Regions from separate parts of the Ruegeria sp. AM9 genome, predicted to be linked through region 1. Evidence: riboswitches for the same ligand, from Rfam matches in the RefSeq annotation. Region 1 holds a riboswitch; each other region holds the start of a gene.
What was found. Region 1 has a riboswitch for cobalamin ahead of ACR0DO_RS08470 (DUF1636 family protein). Riboswitches for the same ligand answer to the same signal wherever they lie in the genome.

Region 1 (4,206 bases):
CAAACGCATCCCGCGCGGGGATGGGCGTGGTGCCGTAGACGGTCGAAATCAGCAAGAGGGCGGCCAGAATGACCGCCCCCAAGATTAGCTCAAGGCCCAATCGGCCCATATCAGTTGAGGCCCGGATGCATGGCTTGGGCCATTTTCGAGATCGCCTCGATATTTGCCGGTCCGGGGGTCAGTTCCTCGTAGCGCAGGCCGATCCAGCGTTCGTTCTTGACCGCGTCGATCTGCGACATCACCGGATGGTCCTGCAGGAACTTGAACGTATCTTCTGCGCCATTTCCGGTCTGGTAATCCAGCAACACAAGGAATTCCGGGTTTGCGGCGGCCACGGCCTCCCACGAGGTGCGGCCCCAGCTGGTATCCATGTCATGGGTGACGTTCTCGCCGCCCGCAGCAGCGATCATCGCATCGGGGATGGCGAATTTGCCCGCAGTGAAGGGCGCATCCGCTGGGCCATCCAGCAGGAAGACACGGGGTTTCGGCAGATCGGCAGTCTGCGCTTCGATCGCTGCCAGCTCTTCTTTCCAGCCGCCGACCAGTTCTTCGGCCTTGCCTTCGACATGCATGACCTTGCCCAGGCGCAGCACGTCGTCGAACAGCAGGTCCATGCTGGCCTCGGGGCGATCCTTGTCCAGATGCACGCAGCTCTCAGACAGGATCATGGTCTTGATGCCAAAAGGTTCCAGCGTGTCGGGGGTGACGTCGCCGCCGGGTTTCATGCCGTAATACCACCCGGCAAAGAACAGGTCGGGTTCAACCGCAACCAGGTTTTCAACGGTCGGGTATTTTGGCGCCAGCTCGGGGATGTCACCGCGCAGCGTGTCAAACTCGGGGCTGGTCTTGTACCAGCCGGTGATGCCGGTCAGACCGACGATCTTGTCCTGCAGACCCAGCGCAAAGGCCATGTCGGTCATGTTCATGTCGTGCACGACCAGCCGCTGGGGCTGAGTTTCAAAAACCAATGGTTCGCCGCAGTTATCAACGGTTACTTCACCTGCAGATGCGCCGCCTGCCATGGCGGTGATCAGGGCCGCAGACCAGATGTGTTTCATAGGGGGTGTTTCCTTGCTTTAGTTTGAAACGGGGGTTCTTCGGATATCCAGCGCCGGGATCACCCGGCCTTCGTGCTGGAAACACAGGTAGTCGACGCCAAACGTGTCGCGCACATGCGCGGGCGTCAGAACCTCGGCCACGGGGCCAAAGCTGGTCAGGCGGGTGGATTTCATCAGCGCCACATGGGTGGCAAACTCGGGGATCATGACCAGATCGTGCACGATCATCACCACCGTAATGCCCAGCTCGGCCACCAGTGACAGCATCCGGCCCTTGGCGTCCGGGTCCAGATGGTTGGTGGGCTCGTCCAGAAACAGAAGCGACGGGCTCTGCGCCAGGGCGCGCGCAATATGTGCCCGCTGGCGTTCGCCGCCGGACAGCAGCGCCATCCGTTTATCCGCCAGAGCGCTCAGCCCGGTCAGGTCCAGTATTCGGTCAAGCTCGGCCGCATGGGCTTCGGCGGACCGGTCGGAGCGGATCGGAATCTGACCCAGCGCAACGTAATCGCGCAGCAGCAACCGACCGTCCGGAAACTCCTGCTGGCTGACCACGGCGATCATGCGCGCGCGCTCTGATGCAGGCATTTGTTTCAGGCTGCGCCCGTTGACCAGAACATCGCCCAGAACCATCTCGGCGGCGCCACTAAGAAGGTTCAGAAGTGTCGTTTTCCCGGCCCCGTTCGGCCCGGCAATGGCCAGGATTGCGCCCTTGTCCAGTTCAAACGATGCACCCTGCAGCAGAACATCGCCGTTCAGCGCATAGTATTCCAGGTCACGCGCGACCAGAAACGCGGGGTCTGTCATGAGTGTTCCTCTACGTTCAGCCGGGGCATCCGGGACAGGGTTTTGGTAAACAGCGGCCGCGGTCGGTCAGAGGCGTTGGTCCAGCCATCTGCACTGTGGCGGTACTGCCGCGCAAACTCGGCCACTGCAGTGATGTCACGTTGCGTCCGGATATCGCCGAACAGGTACTGGGCTTTGCCAACGGCCTGAAATCCAACGGTAGTCGGTCGTTCGCAGCCCGCCATGCACGTGACGGTCCGAACCGCAAACCCCGCGGGCAGACTGCCCGTCAGCGCGTTGCGCAAGGCATCCGCATTCTCAGGCCCTTTGCAGGTCTCGCAGATCAGAATGAAGTGATCAGGTGTTTCCGGCATTGCCCGCTCCGCTCGTTTTCAAACGCGCAGAGAAGGTGCCAATCATGGGAACACGTGTCAGTCGTGTCATCATAGCCTCCTTCCAGGACGCCCCGCCCCGGGTTGGTTGAACATATGATGGCAGGTCTCCTGACTTGCGGGTCGATGCTTGGCCATCCTTCCCGGCCCAAGGACCAGTGGGTGTATGGCGTCGCTCACCGCTTACAGTTGCGGGGGCAGTCACGGAGTTGGCCAATTGACAGGGCCGCACCGTATTCCCTTTTCATCCCTTTTGGGGGAACCATCACCAGATTGACTGCCCGAGATGACCCGGTGCGTCAATCATAAAGTTATATCCTCTACGTTTGTTTGCCGGTGCAGCCCTGCAATTGCAGGGGGTTCTGCAAAGAGCGGCATCTGCAAAAAACCTACTGGAATGATCCCGGCAGGGCGATAGAGTCCGGTCATGCGATATTGGTTTCCCCTTGCGACGATTCTGACGTTGACCCTGTGCGGTCCGTCCGTGCTGGCGGCTCCGGGGGCTGCACTGGACTGGTCTGACTTGCCGGATCCGTCCGTTCAGGTCTTCGACGATCCGTATCGCGACCTGAGCCCGGAACAGTTCGACGATGTGCTTTTTGCCGTACGCCTGCGCAGCAGGCTGCATCAGGATGCGGGCAGCCCCGAAGAGCGGCTGAATTGGCAGGAGCTTCTGTTCGAAACCGAGGACGCCCTGGCCGCCGATGGCATTGATATCGACTGGCTGCTGGAGCAACGGCATGCCGTGGCCCGGAACCGGGATCGCGCCGGCGCTGCGGGCAACCCTGAATTTGACGGTCAGACGGTGACGCTGGCGGGGTTTGCCATTCCCGCGCCGCCCGATGCGGACGGGAACGCCATCGCTTATCTGGTGCCCCAGCGCGGGATGTGCAGCCATATGCCGCCACCTCCGCCCAATCAGATGATCCGGGTGCGGCTGAACGGTGACTGGGCGCCCAGCTATGTCCATGAACCCGTGCGGCTGACCGGAAGGCTGACCATCGATCCGTCAGAGCAGAACATGATGGTGGTCGACGGGTTTTTGCCCATGCGGGCGACGTTCCGGCTGGACGCCGACAGTGTCGAAACCCTGGAAACACAGGGCGAGCGGCTGGAGTGGACGCAAAGCATTGCCGATCGCATCCGCGCGGCGGGCAACCGCAAGACCGGCGGGGCGAAGGCCTCTGAGTGACGCGGCCGCCGGATCGGGACACTGCGGAATGGCTTGTAGATTGGTTCCGGAAGAAACCGATCATCTTTGGTGATTTGACAAACCCCGGTCTCGGGGTACCCTATATCATCCTATTTAAGTGTATCAGTGACGTTGGTTTGAGCCTCTTCAGAGGCCCGGGTGAATAGATGAACCGCATTGACCTAACAGAGGTCGCGTCCCGGGAATGGGATGTGGTGCTTGTTGGCAGCAGCTTTGCATCTATGTTTTTTGCGCATGCCCTGCCGCAGGATCTGGACATTCTCATCATTGAAAAAGGCGGGTTCCGCCCGCATGAGGCGCAGCTTCGCGATGGCTGGCGCACCGGAGAGGAGATTACTCAGCGCAACTCGTCCGGTTTTCGGAAAGACTGGCTCAGCTTCGTTGTTTTTGGCGGAAACTCGAATTTCTGGTGGGGCGATACTCCGCGATTTCATCCCGGTGACTTCCGGCTGCAGTCCCGGTTTGGCGTCGGAATGAACTGGCCGTTCGGGTATGACGATCTGGCGCCCTATTACGAGCGGGCGGAAACGTTGATGGAGATCGCAGGCGGCGGGTCAGCTCATATCCTGCCCCGCAAAACGCCGTTTCCCTACCCCGAGTACGCCAAGTCCCGTGCGGATGTTGCGTTGTAGAACCACAGCAAGTCCTGGGTTCCGCTGCCTTCCACGCGCGCAAATGGCGGCACGCGGCAATCCTGCTGCGGTCGGGTGTCACCTCACCGGCGCTGGGGCGTTTCCTGCACGAAGAACCCTCGCAATCC
Region 2 (4,206 bases), on a different contig from region 1:
CCCGCATCGGCAGGGCCTCGGCCATCTGCACGCCGCGGGCGCGTTCGTCTGGCGAAACGGTCGGGTCTTCGGCGGCATCCGGGGTGATCTTTACGACCGAGACCCAATGGGTGATCTCGGCGAGGTCGCGCAGCACGGCCAGCGGGTCGGCGCCCTCGGCATATTGCGCGCTCAGTTCGGTCAGGGCGCCCGCCGCGTCGCCGCGCAGGATCATGTCCATCAGGTCCAGCACCCGGCCGCGATCGGCCAGACCCAGCATCGCGCGCACCTGATCGGCACTGGTTTCTCCGGCCCCGTGCGAGATCGCCTGATCCAGCAGAGAGGTCGCATCCCGTGCCGACCCTTCGGCGGCGCGGGTGATCAGCGCAAGCGCGTCGTCGGCGATCTGGGCATTTTCGGCCGCTGCGATCTTGCTGAGCAGGCCGATCATATCCTCGGGCTCAATCCGGCGCAGGTCAAAGCGCTGACAGCGTGACAGCACCGTCACCGGTACTTTGCGAATCTCGGTTGTGGCAAAGATGAACTTCACATGCTCGGGCGGTTCCTCAAGCGTCTTGAGCAGCGCGTTGAAGGCGCTGGTCGAGAGCATGTGAACCTCGTCGATGATGTAGATCTTGTAGCGCGCACTAGCCGCGCGATAGCGGACGCTGTCGATGATCTCGCGAATATCGTTGACACCGGTGCGGCTGGCGGCGTCCATCTCCATCACGTCGACGTGGCGGCCCTCCATGATGGCCACGCAATGCTCGCACTGGCCGCAGGGTTCCGTGGTCGGCTTGCCTTCGCCATCGGGGCCGATGCAGTTCATGCCCTTGGCGATGATCCGCGCCGTGGTGGTTTTGCCGGTGCCGCGAATGCCGGTCATGATGAAGGCCTGCGCGATCCGGTCGGCCTCGAACGCGTTTTTCAGCGTGCGCACCATGGCGTCCTGACCCACAAGGTCGGCAAAGGTTTCCGGGCGGTATTTGCGGGCAAGAACCTGATAGGCGGGGCTGGGCGTGTCGGTCATGTCTGCTCTGTCGGATTCGGGTTCCGATGCAGCGTAGAGACCCCCGCCGCCCGCGTCCACATCCCGCTTGGCGAATTTCCGTTTGCGTCGCAGTTTATGTACCATAGACGCATAGGCAGGAGGGTTATCACTTGAGACTGTTCGCAATTCACGCCGTGCAGGTGGGCAACGGCACGGTTGCTCTGTCGCCATTGCCAGGGCGAGCGGGCAACTATCGGCAGGATTTTCACATCATCCGCGACTGGCAGCCCGATCTGGTGATTTCCATGACTACCGAGGGTGAAATGCTGCAGGAGGGGGCCGCCGGATTCGGCGACGACCTGCGCGCCGCGGCAATCGGCTGGGCGCATCTGCCGGTCACGGATTTTGGTGCGCCGCCGCCTGAGGTGCAGGCCGCATGGCCTGAGGTCAGCGCGGCGGCGGCACAGGTTCTGGCCCGCGGAGGGCGCGTGTTGGCACATTGCCGGGGTGGCTGCGGGCGGTCCGGGATGATCGTCCTGCGCCTTATGGTCGAACACGGCGAACGCCCCGAGGCAGCGCTGAAACGCCTGCGCGCCGTACGGCCCTGCGCCGTTGAGACTGACGGCCAGTTGGACTGGGCCGCACAGGCGGCCAGCACCCGGCCTTACCACTAGTTCAGAGCGCCGCGTGCCGTTCCGGCCGCACGACCGGGCTTTGCGCAATGACCGAGGCCTCGAGCATCGCGCAGGGCGGTGTCGGCAACAGCTTGGCCGGGCGTGTGGTGAATTCAAGGCAGAACATCATATCTGCATAGTCGTCCAGCGTTTCGATCGCGGTGTCGGCATCGGTCCCGCAAAACACGCGAATCTGTTCCGCCTGTGCACGAAACCGTGCGAAACAGCCCTGAGCGCAATGGGCCAGTTCGCTGCTGCCCTCAACTTCGAAATCCGGGGTGGTCGCCGGTGCAGCGGCCTCCATCGCCTGCACGACGGCGCGGGCCATCTGTGCCAGGGCCGGGCAGGTCTTGCCGGTTTTCTGGCACACGGTTGCGGTGAATTGATGTGTCTTCGTCTTCCAGATCATGATGCGCCCTCCGCGCGCAGGACGGGGGCGTAGATCAGGTGTGACAGCGTGCTGACGACCTGCCCGGACACCCCGCCCGAGTTTCGGTTTTGCTTCGATGGCAGGTCTCCTGACTTGCGGGTCATCGCTTTGCCGACCTTCCCAGCCTTTCGGCCAGTGGTGTTTCGGCATTGCTCACCGCTTACAGTTGCGGGGGCAGTCGCGGCCTTGGTTCGTTCCGGCATCACCGGGCAGAACCGCACCGTGTTCCCTTTTCATCCCGCCCCGAGATCGGGGTCGAGAACCATCAAGCCATCGCTAACGGGTGCGGGCGACCCGAGTCAAGCGGGCAATTTGCGTGGCCAGGTGGACGTATGGTCATAGTTGACTTGCGGACGGAAACACGGCGGACTGGAGAAAGTGAACCAATCGGTTCAAAAATCCCGGAGGCCGCACCATGCTGGACGCAACACAGACTGTTTCGACCGAGGATTTCCAGTTTCCATCATGCGCGGGCACCTTATCCGCACGTCTGTATATGCCGGCATCGGCGCCTCGGGTGGCGGTGGTCATTCATGGCGCAACGGGCGTGCCGAGGGATTACTATCAGCACTTTGCCCGCTGGCTGGCCGAGGCGCAGGGGATGGCCTGTCTAACTTATGATTACAGTGATTTCGGCCATTCGCTGACCGGGCCGCTGAAGGCATCGCGGGTCAAGATGGCCGATTGGGCCCTGATCGACATGCCAGCTGCCCGGGCTGAAATGCGACGCAGGTTCCCTGACGCGCAGCAGTGGAGCATCGGGCATTCCGTCGGCGGGATGCTGGGGCCAATACAACCCGATATCGATCAGATCGACCGCATGATCTGTGTTTGCTCTGGCCCGGTGACGGTGTCGGACCATCCCTGGCCCTACCGGGCGCTGGCATTGCTGTTCTGGTACGGCCACGCGCCGCTGGCGGTGAAAGCTCTGGGCTATCTTCCGGGCAAGGCGCTGGGATTCGGGGCCGATCTGCCGGCAAGCGTCTATTGGCAGTGGCGGCGGTGGTGCACCGCGCCGCGCAACTACCTGCCCGAGATCGGGATCACTCTGCCCGAGGCGCGTTGGGCGCAGTCGGAGACGCCTGTGGATCTGTTCACCTTCGAGGATGACGATGTGGTGCCGCCGAACGCGGTGTGGCGGCTGGCCGATCTGTACGGGCCGCACGCGCGCCGCCATCTGTTGTCACCTGCTGAATTCGGCCTGTCCGAAGTGGGCCATATCGGAGCTTTCGCCCGCCGCAACGCTGCCCTCTGGCCCCGGCTGATCGCATGATACTGCCGGGTCCGGCGTTTTGCATTCTCTGTGAGGAAGAAGTGAGAGGTTGGACATCGACCCAAGCGGGGCTCGTTGTGGCTGCTTCCTTCCGGACCTGACCAGGTTGGCGAGGCGCTCGCCCGCGCCAACCTCTCATCGGTCGATATAGGCAACGGGCGTGGAAAAGACAACCCGTCAGAGCGTCAAACGGATCAGCAAAAAGCCTTCTTCGTCTTCTCCGAGTAACTGTGGGCTGTATTTCTCAAGCTCGGCAATGTGATCGTGGGCCTTTGGGCCGGTCCGGAGCAAGGTTGTCGCCCCGGATAATGGCGCAAACCGAAAGGCGCGGGGCGCGTGTTCCAGCGGGTCGCGCGGCAGGGCGCCCGAGAAATAATCTTGCAGGATGCGCTGGACGGGTTGAGCCGGCACCGGAATCGGTTCGGCCCGGTCGACAAAGGGGAAATGCCCCCCTCCATTGACGCGGTAATTGTTCAGCGCCACGACAAAGCGCTGGTCCGGGGTCACGGGGCGCCCTTCGAACTGGATGTCGTGAATCCGGCGATGCGCGGGGTCGGTCAGGCGACCGGCGGCGTCAAAGCGCGATGGGTGCGACAGGTCGATCTGACAGCTCAGCCCCTGCAGAACATCGAAATTATGCCCGGCGCGGCTGGGGTCGACCAGATCGGTTTCGCGGCCGGGTTCGATCTGATTGAACAAACCTGCCGACATTTCCAGCCAGTCGCCAATCTGCGCTCCGTTGACGACAACGGCCTGCAATTCGTTGGGAAAGACATACAGGTCGTTAATGTGGCGCAGGAAAACCTGCCCCGGTGGCACATCCGTGAAAAACCGCGGCCCGGCGCGTCCTCCGAATTTC
Region 3 (4,206 bases), on a different contig from region 1:
CGAGGTCAGATAGGCGCGGTAGAAAGTGACGACGATGCGTTTCGCGTCGCCCGTGAAAGCCGTGTCCACGGGGATCACGCCACGATCCGGGCACCATGCACCGCAGTCAGGCAGGGTCTTGGCGCCCATTACCGGACCTGCATAAAGGCCTGCCGCCAGTGCCATCTGCGCCAGCGCGGCTTGTGCGGCGACCTCCCCACCAGTGTCGCAGAGATGCGCCAACCGGCGCAGGGTCGAGACGGGCAGGGTGGAATAGTCATCCAGCCGCGTGTCCTCGCGCCCATCCGCAGGCAGGACGGCCAGCGCAATACCCTTAGCCTGCGCCAGTGCCAAAACCTGCTGCAACCCGTAAGACCAGTAAGGCACGCCGCCAATCAGGCGGATCAGAATGCCTTTGGCGCCCTCCAGCGTCTGTTCGACATAGGTGTCGACGGACAGAGGATGTTTCAGCGCCGTCAGGTTGGCCAGCCGCATCGTCGGCATCCGCCCCTCGGCACCGCCACCGCGATGCCAGCCTGCCGCGAAAGCGCCAAGGTCGCTGTCGGAAAAAGACAGCACCACCAGATCCGCCGGGCTCTGGCCCAGATCGGTTGGGGTCTCGGTTTCTTCTAACCCGTGGCTTTCGCGGAAGACGACGTGCATGGCTTACTCGGCGGCCTCGGTCACACCAACAAGGATGTCGCGGATCGCGGCTTCTTTGATGTCGTCATGCTCGGCGATGACCACCAGACGCGAGCGGCGCTCTTCACCCGATTCCCACGGACGGTCGTATTGGTGACGGACACGGGCGCCGACGGCCTGCACCAGCAGACGCATCGGTTTGCCTTCAACAGCGGCATAGCCTTTGACGCGCAAGATGTTCAGCTCATTGGCCAGGCGTTCGATTTTCGCGACCAGATCGACGGGGTCGGTCTGTTCCGGCAGTTCGACGATGATGCTTTCGAAATCATCATGCTCGTGATCGTGGTGGCCGTCGTGATGCGAGGGACGGGCGTCCATGTCATCTTCGGCTGCGGCTTCCAGACCCAGAACGACGCGCACGTCCACGGCACCTTCGGCCACTTCGACCACCGGCAGCGGGCGCGGAGCTTCGGCTGCGATGATCTCTTTGGCCTTGGCCACACCCTCGGGACCGGCCAGATCGGGTTTGGTCAGCAGGATGATGTCGGCGCAGGAGATCTGGTCCTCGAACACCTCGGACAGGGGCGTTTCGTGGTCGATCGAGTCATCGGCCAGGCGCTGGGCGTCCACGGCCTCGACATTCGGGGCGAAACGACCGGCGGCAACGGCCTCGGCATCGGCCAGAGCGATTACGCCATCCACGGTGATCTTGGACCGGATATCCGGCCAGTCGAACGCCTTGAGCAGCGGCTTGGGTAGGGCGAGGCCGGAGGTTTCGATCAGGATGTGATCGGGGCGCGGCTCCAAGGCCATCAGCGCCTCGATGGTGGGGATGAAGTCGTCGGCCACGGTGCAGCAGATGCAGCCATTGGCCAGTTCCATGATGTTTTCCGCCGGGCAGTCCGGGATGGCGCAGGATTTCAGGATATCGCCATCGACGCCGACATCGCCAAATTCATTGACCACAACGGCCAGACGCTTGCCTTGCGGGTTCTGCATCAGGTGCTTGACCAGAGTGGTCTTGCCCGAGCCCAGAAAGCCGGTGATCACAGTGACGGGGAGTTTCTCGAGGTTGCTCATTTCAGGGCTCCAATCGGGGGAATGCGGGCCGCACAGTTTTTGCGGAAATGTTCTGGGCGTTCGCGCCATTTGACCAGGCCGTCTTCGGTCGCGAGGTACTTGGTGGCACCTTCGACGATGGTCTCGACATGGTCGTTTTCGTTGAGGTGCTCGTAGACAAAGGTCCAGCGATCCGGCCCGCCGCGCAGCACGATGGAGCAGCCCTCATCACAGTTCGACAGGCATTCCACGGCTTTCAGAGTGATGCCCTCGGGCAGTTCCGCCTGTTCCAGCGCTTTGTGAAGCAAGGTGCCGGGTCGCTGCGCGTCATCCTCGACAGGCAGGCCGCGGCGGCACGTGGTACAGACCAGCAGCTCGACGGGTGCGGTCACGGTCATGTCTCTCATCCCCCCAAATCCTCATTGCGGGGGACGGGGTTTCATGCGGGCCACGTGTTGCGACATGGACCCGACACCGGAACACCCCGCCCGGTTTCATCTTCGGGTGCTGGCAGGTCTCCCGGCTTGCGGATGTCAGAGGTGGGCCTCTGTCGGATGTCCCGCCTTCCCGGCCTTTTGGGCCAGTGGCTGTGGGCACCCTCTCCGGTCACGGTCGCGGGGGCGGCTGCGTTTGACGGATGACCGCTGACGCATTCCCTTTTCATCCATCCGGGGATGGACACCAACCCAAGCGACATGCGGCACGGGCAGGGGCCTTGTCAAGCGCCAGACCCAGGCGGAAAACCCTCGGGACGAAAAAGCGACCAGCTTGTGTCAATCCGCGGCATCCGCCGCCAGCCGGTCCCGCAACCACGCGCAAAACAGACCTGCCGCTGCTGTGGATGGCACAGCTTGCTGAGCACTAACCATGTAATGCGACTGGGCAAAGGGAATCGCCGGACCCGCAATCGCAATCGGCGCACCCTGGCGGATCGCGTTTCTGGCGAACCGTTCCAGGATCGTTGCATATCCCGCACCGGCCATCACAAGTTGCAGCGCCGCCACCGTCGTATCCACCGAATATCGAGATGGTTGGCCGGGTGGCGCAGTGCCGATGGCTTGAAAATACTGCGCCCAGTTGTCCTCGTACCCAAGTATTTGAATCAGCGGCCCGTTATTCAGTTTCGGCGAACCGTGCCCGGCCCGACAGACCGGAACCAGCTTTTCATCGGTAATCTTCTCGGACCGCACCCCCGGCCAGTCGCCATACCCCAGCCGGATTTCCACATCCACATCGCCGGGCGTCCCGCTGTCGTTCCAGATGTGCGAGACCAGACGGACCGGAATATCCGGATGCCGGGTGGAGAAGTCCGGCAGTTCGGCGGCTATCCAGTAGGTGGCGGTCGATATGGCAGCGCGGACGGTCAGGGTCTGCCGTGAGGCCGGGCCAAACAGGCTGTTGGTGGACAGCGCGATATCTGACAACGCCCGCCGCACCGTCAGCGAATAGGATTGCCCCAGCTCGGTCAGTTCCAGCCGCCGCGCATTCCGGGTGAACAGCTTTTGCCCCAACTCGGCCTCGAGGGATCGAATATGCAGCGAAACCGCCGTCTGCGTCAGGCCAAGCTCTTGCGCGGTTGTGGTGAAATTCAGATGGCGCGCGGCGGATTCGAAGCTGCGTAGCCATGCGGGGTTTGGAAGGCGGTCCATCTATCACCAAAAAATTTTGCCCATAATGCGTGTTATTATTCATTTTCACTACAGGCAAGCAACAGGGATACTTGGCGCGAACAGCGACCTTCGGGAGGGTGAAATGAAAGTCGGATTTATCGGTTTGGGAAATGTCGGCGGCAAACTGTCAGGCTCGCTGTTGCGGAACGGAATTGATCTGACGGTCCATGACCTCAATCCCGATCTGGTGGCCGAATTCGTGGCCCAAGGCGCCAAAGCGGCCGAAAGCCCGACACAGATCATGCGGGATTGCGATGCGGTTATCACCTGCCTGCCGTCCCCTGCCGCCTCGGATGCCGTCATGCAGCAGATGCTGCCCGAGGTCGGTCCGGGCAAAATCTGGATGGAGATGTCGACCACCGACGAGGCCGAGGTCAAGCGTCTGGGTGCGATGGTGATCGAGCGCGGAGGCGCCGCCGTCGATTGCCCCGTGTCCGGCGGGTGTCACCGGGCCGCGACCGGCAATATCTCGATCTTTGCAGGTTGCGACCGCGCAACCTTCGAGCGGATTTTGCCGTTTCTGACCACGATGGGCCGCCGCGTTCTGCATACCGGAGACCTGGGCACGGCCTCGGTCCTGAAGGTGCTGACGAATTATCTGGCCACCGCCAACCTGATCACCTGCGCCGAGGCACTTGTGACCGCCAAGGCCGCTGGGATGAACCTCAACACGACCTACGAGGCGATCAAGATTTCATCCGGTACCTCGTTTGTGCATGAAACCGAAAGCCAAGTCATCCTGAACGGCTCGCGCGATATCTCTTTCACGATGGACCTTGTGAAGAAGGATATCGGGTTGTTCCAGGATGTCGCCGACCGTGCCGGAGTGCCGCTTGAGATCAACCCTGTGATGATC

Region 2: another riboswitch for cobalamin. It lies ahead of ACR0DO_RS18325 (hypothetical protein); the one in region 1 lies ahead of ACR0DO_RS08470 (DUF1636 family protein).
Region 3: another riboswitch for cobalamin. It lies ahead of ACR0DO_RS06900 (DUF1636 family protein); the one in region 1 lies ahead of ACR0DO_RS08470 (DUF1636 family protein).

Annotation. Positions count from the first base shown of each region.
Region 1 covers NZ_JBQFWY010000003.1:249,282-253,487, forward strand. Annotated here, with positions in the region: gene ACR0DO_RS08455 (FecCD family ABC transporter permease) at 1-109, opposite strand, end outside; gene ACR0DO_RS08460 (ABC transporter substrate-binding protein) at 111-1,058, opposite strand; gene ACR0DO_RS08465 (ABC transporter ATP-binding protein) at 1,077-1,862, opposite strand; gene ACR0DO_RS08470 (DUF1636 family protein) at 1,859-2,215, opposite strand; cobalamin riboswitch at 2,318-2,515, opposite strand; gene ACR0DO_RS08475 (DUF3299 domain-containing protein) at 2,661-3,425, shown strand; gene ACR0DO_RS08480 (hypothetical protein) at 3,593-4,078, shown strand.
Region 2 covers NZ_JBQFWY010000017.1:48,114-52,319, reverse strand. Annotated here, with positions in the region: gene ACR0DO_RS18335 (DNA polymerase III subunit gamma/tau) at 1-1,114, opposite strand, end outside; gene ACR0DO_RS18330 (protein-tyrosine phosphatase family protein) at 1,141-1,644, shown strand; gene ACR0DO_RS18325 (hypothetical protein) at 1,646-2,053, opposite strand; gene ACR0DO_RS18320 (hypothetical protein) at 2,050-2,178, opposite strand; cobalamin riboswitch at 2,136-2,356, opposite strand; gene ACR0DO_RS18315 (alpha/beta hydrolase family protein) at 2,490-3,347, shown strand; RNA gene ffs (signal recognition particle sRNA small type) at 3,387-3,485, opposite strand; gene ACR0DO_RS18305 (bifunctional 2',3'-cyclic-nucleotide 2'-phosphodiesterase/3'-nucleotidase) at 3,525-4,206, opposite strand, start outside.
Region 3 covers NZ_JBQFWY010000002.1:408,382-412,587, reverse strand. Annotated here, with positions in the region: gene cobN (cobaltochelatase subunit CobN) at 1-642, opposite strand, end outside; gene cobW (cobalamin biosynthesis protein CobW) at 646-1,701, opposite strand; gene ACR0DO_RS06900 (DUF1636 family protein) at 1,698-2,078, opposite strand; cobalamin riboswitch at 2,173-2,381, opposite strand; gene ACR0DO_RS06895 (LysR substrate-binding domain-containing protein) at 2,454-3,329, opposite strand; gene ACR0DO_RS06890 (NAD(P)-dependent oxidoreductase) at 3,433-4,206, shown strand, end outside.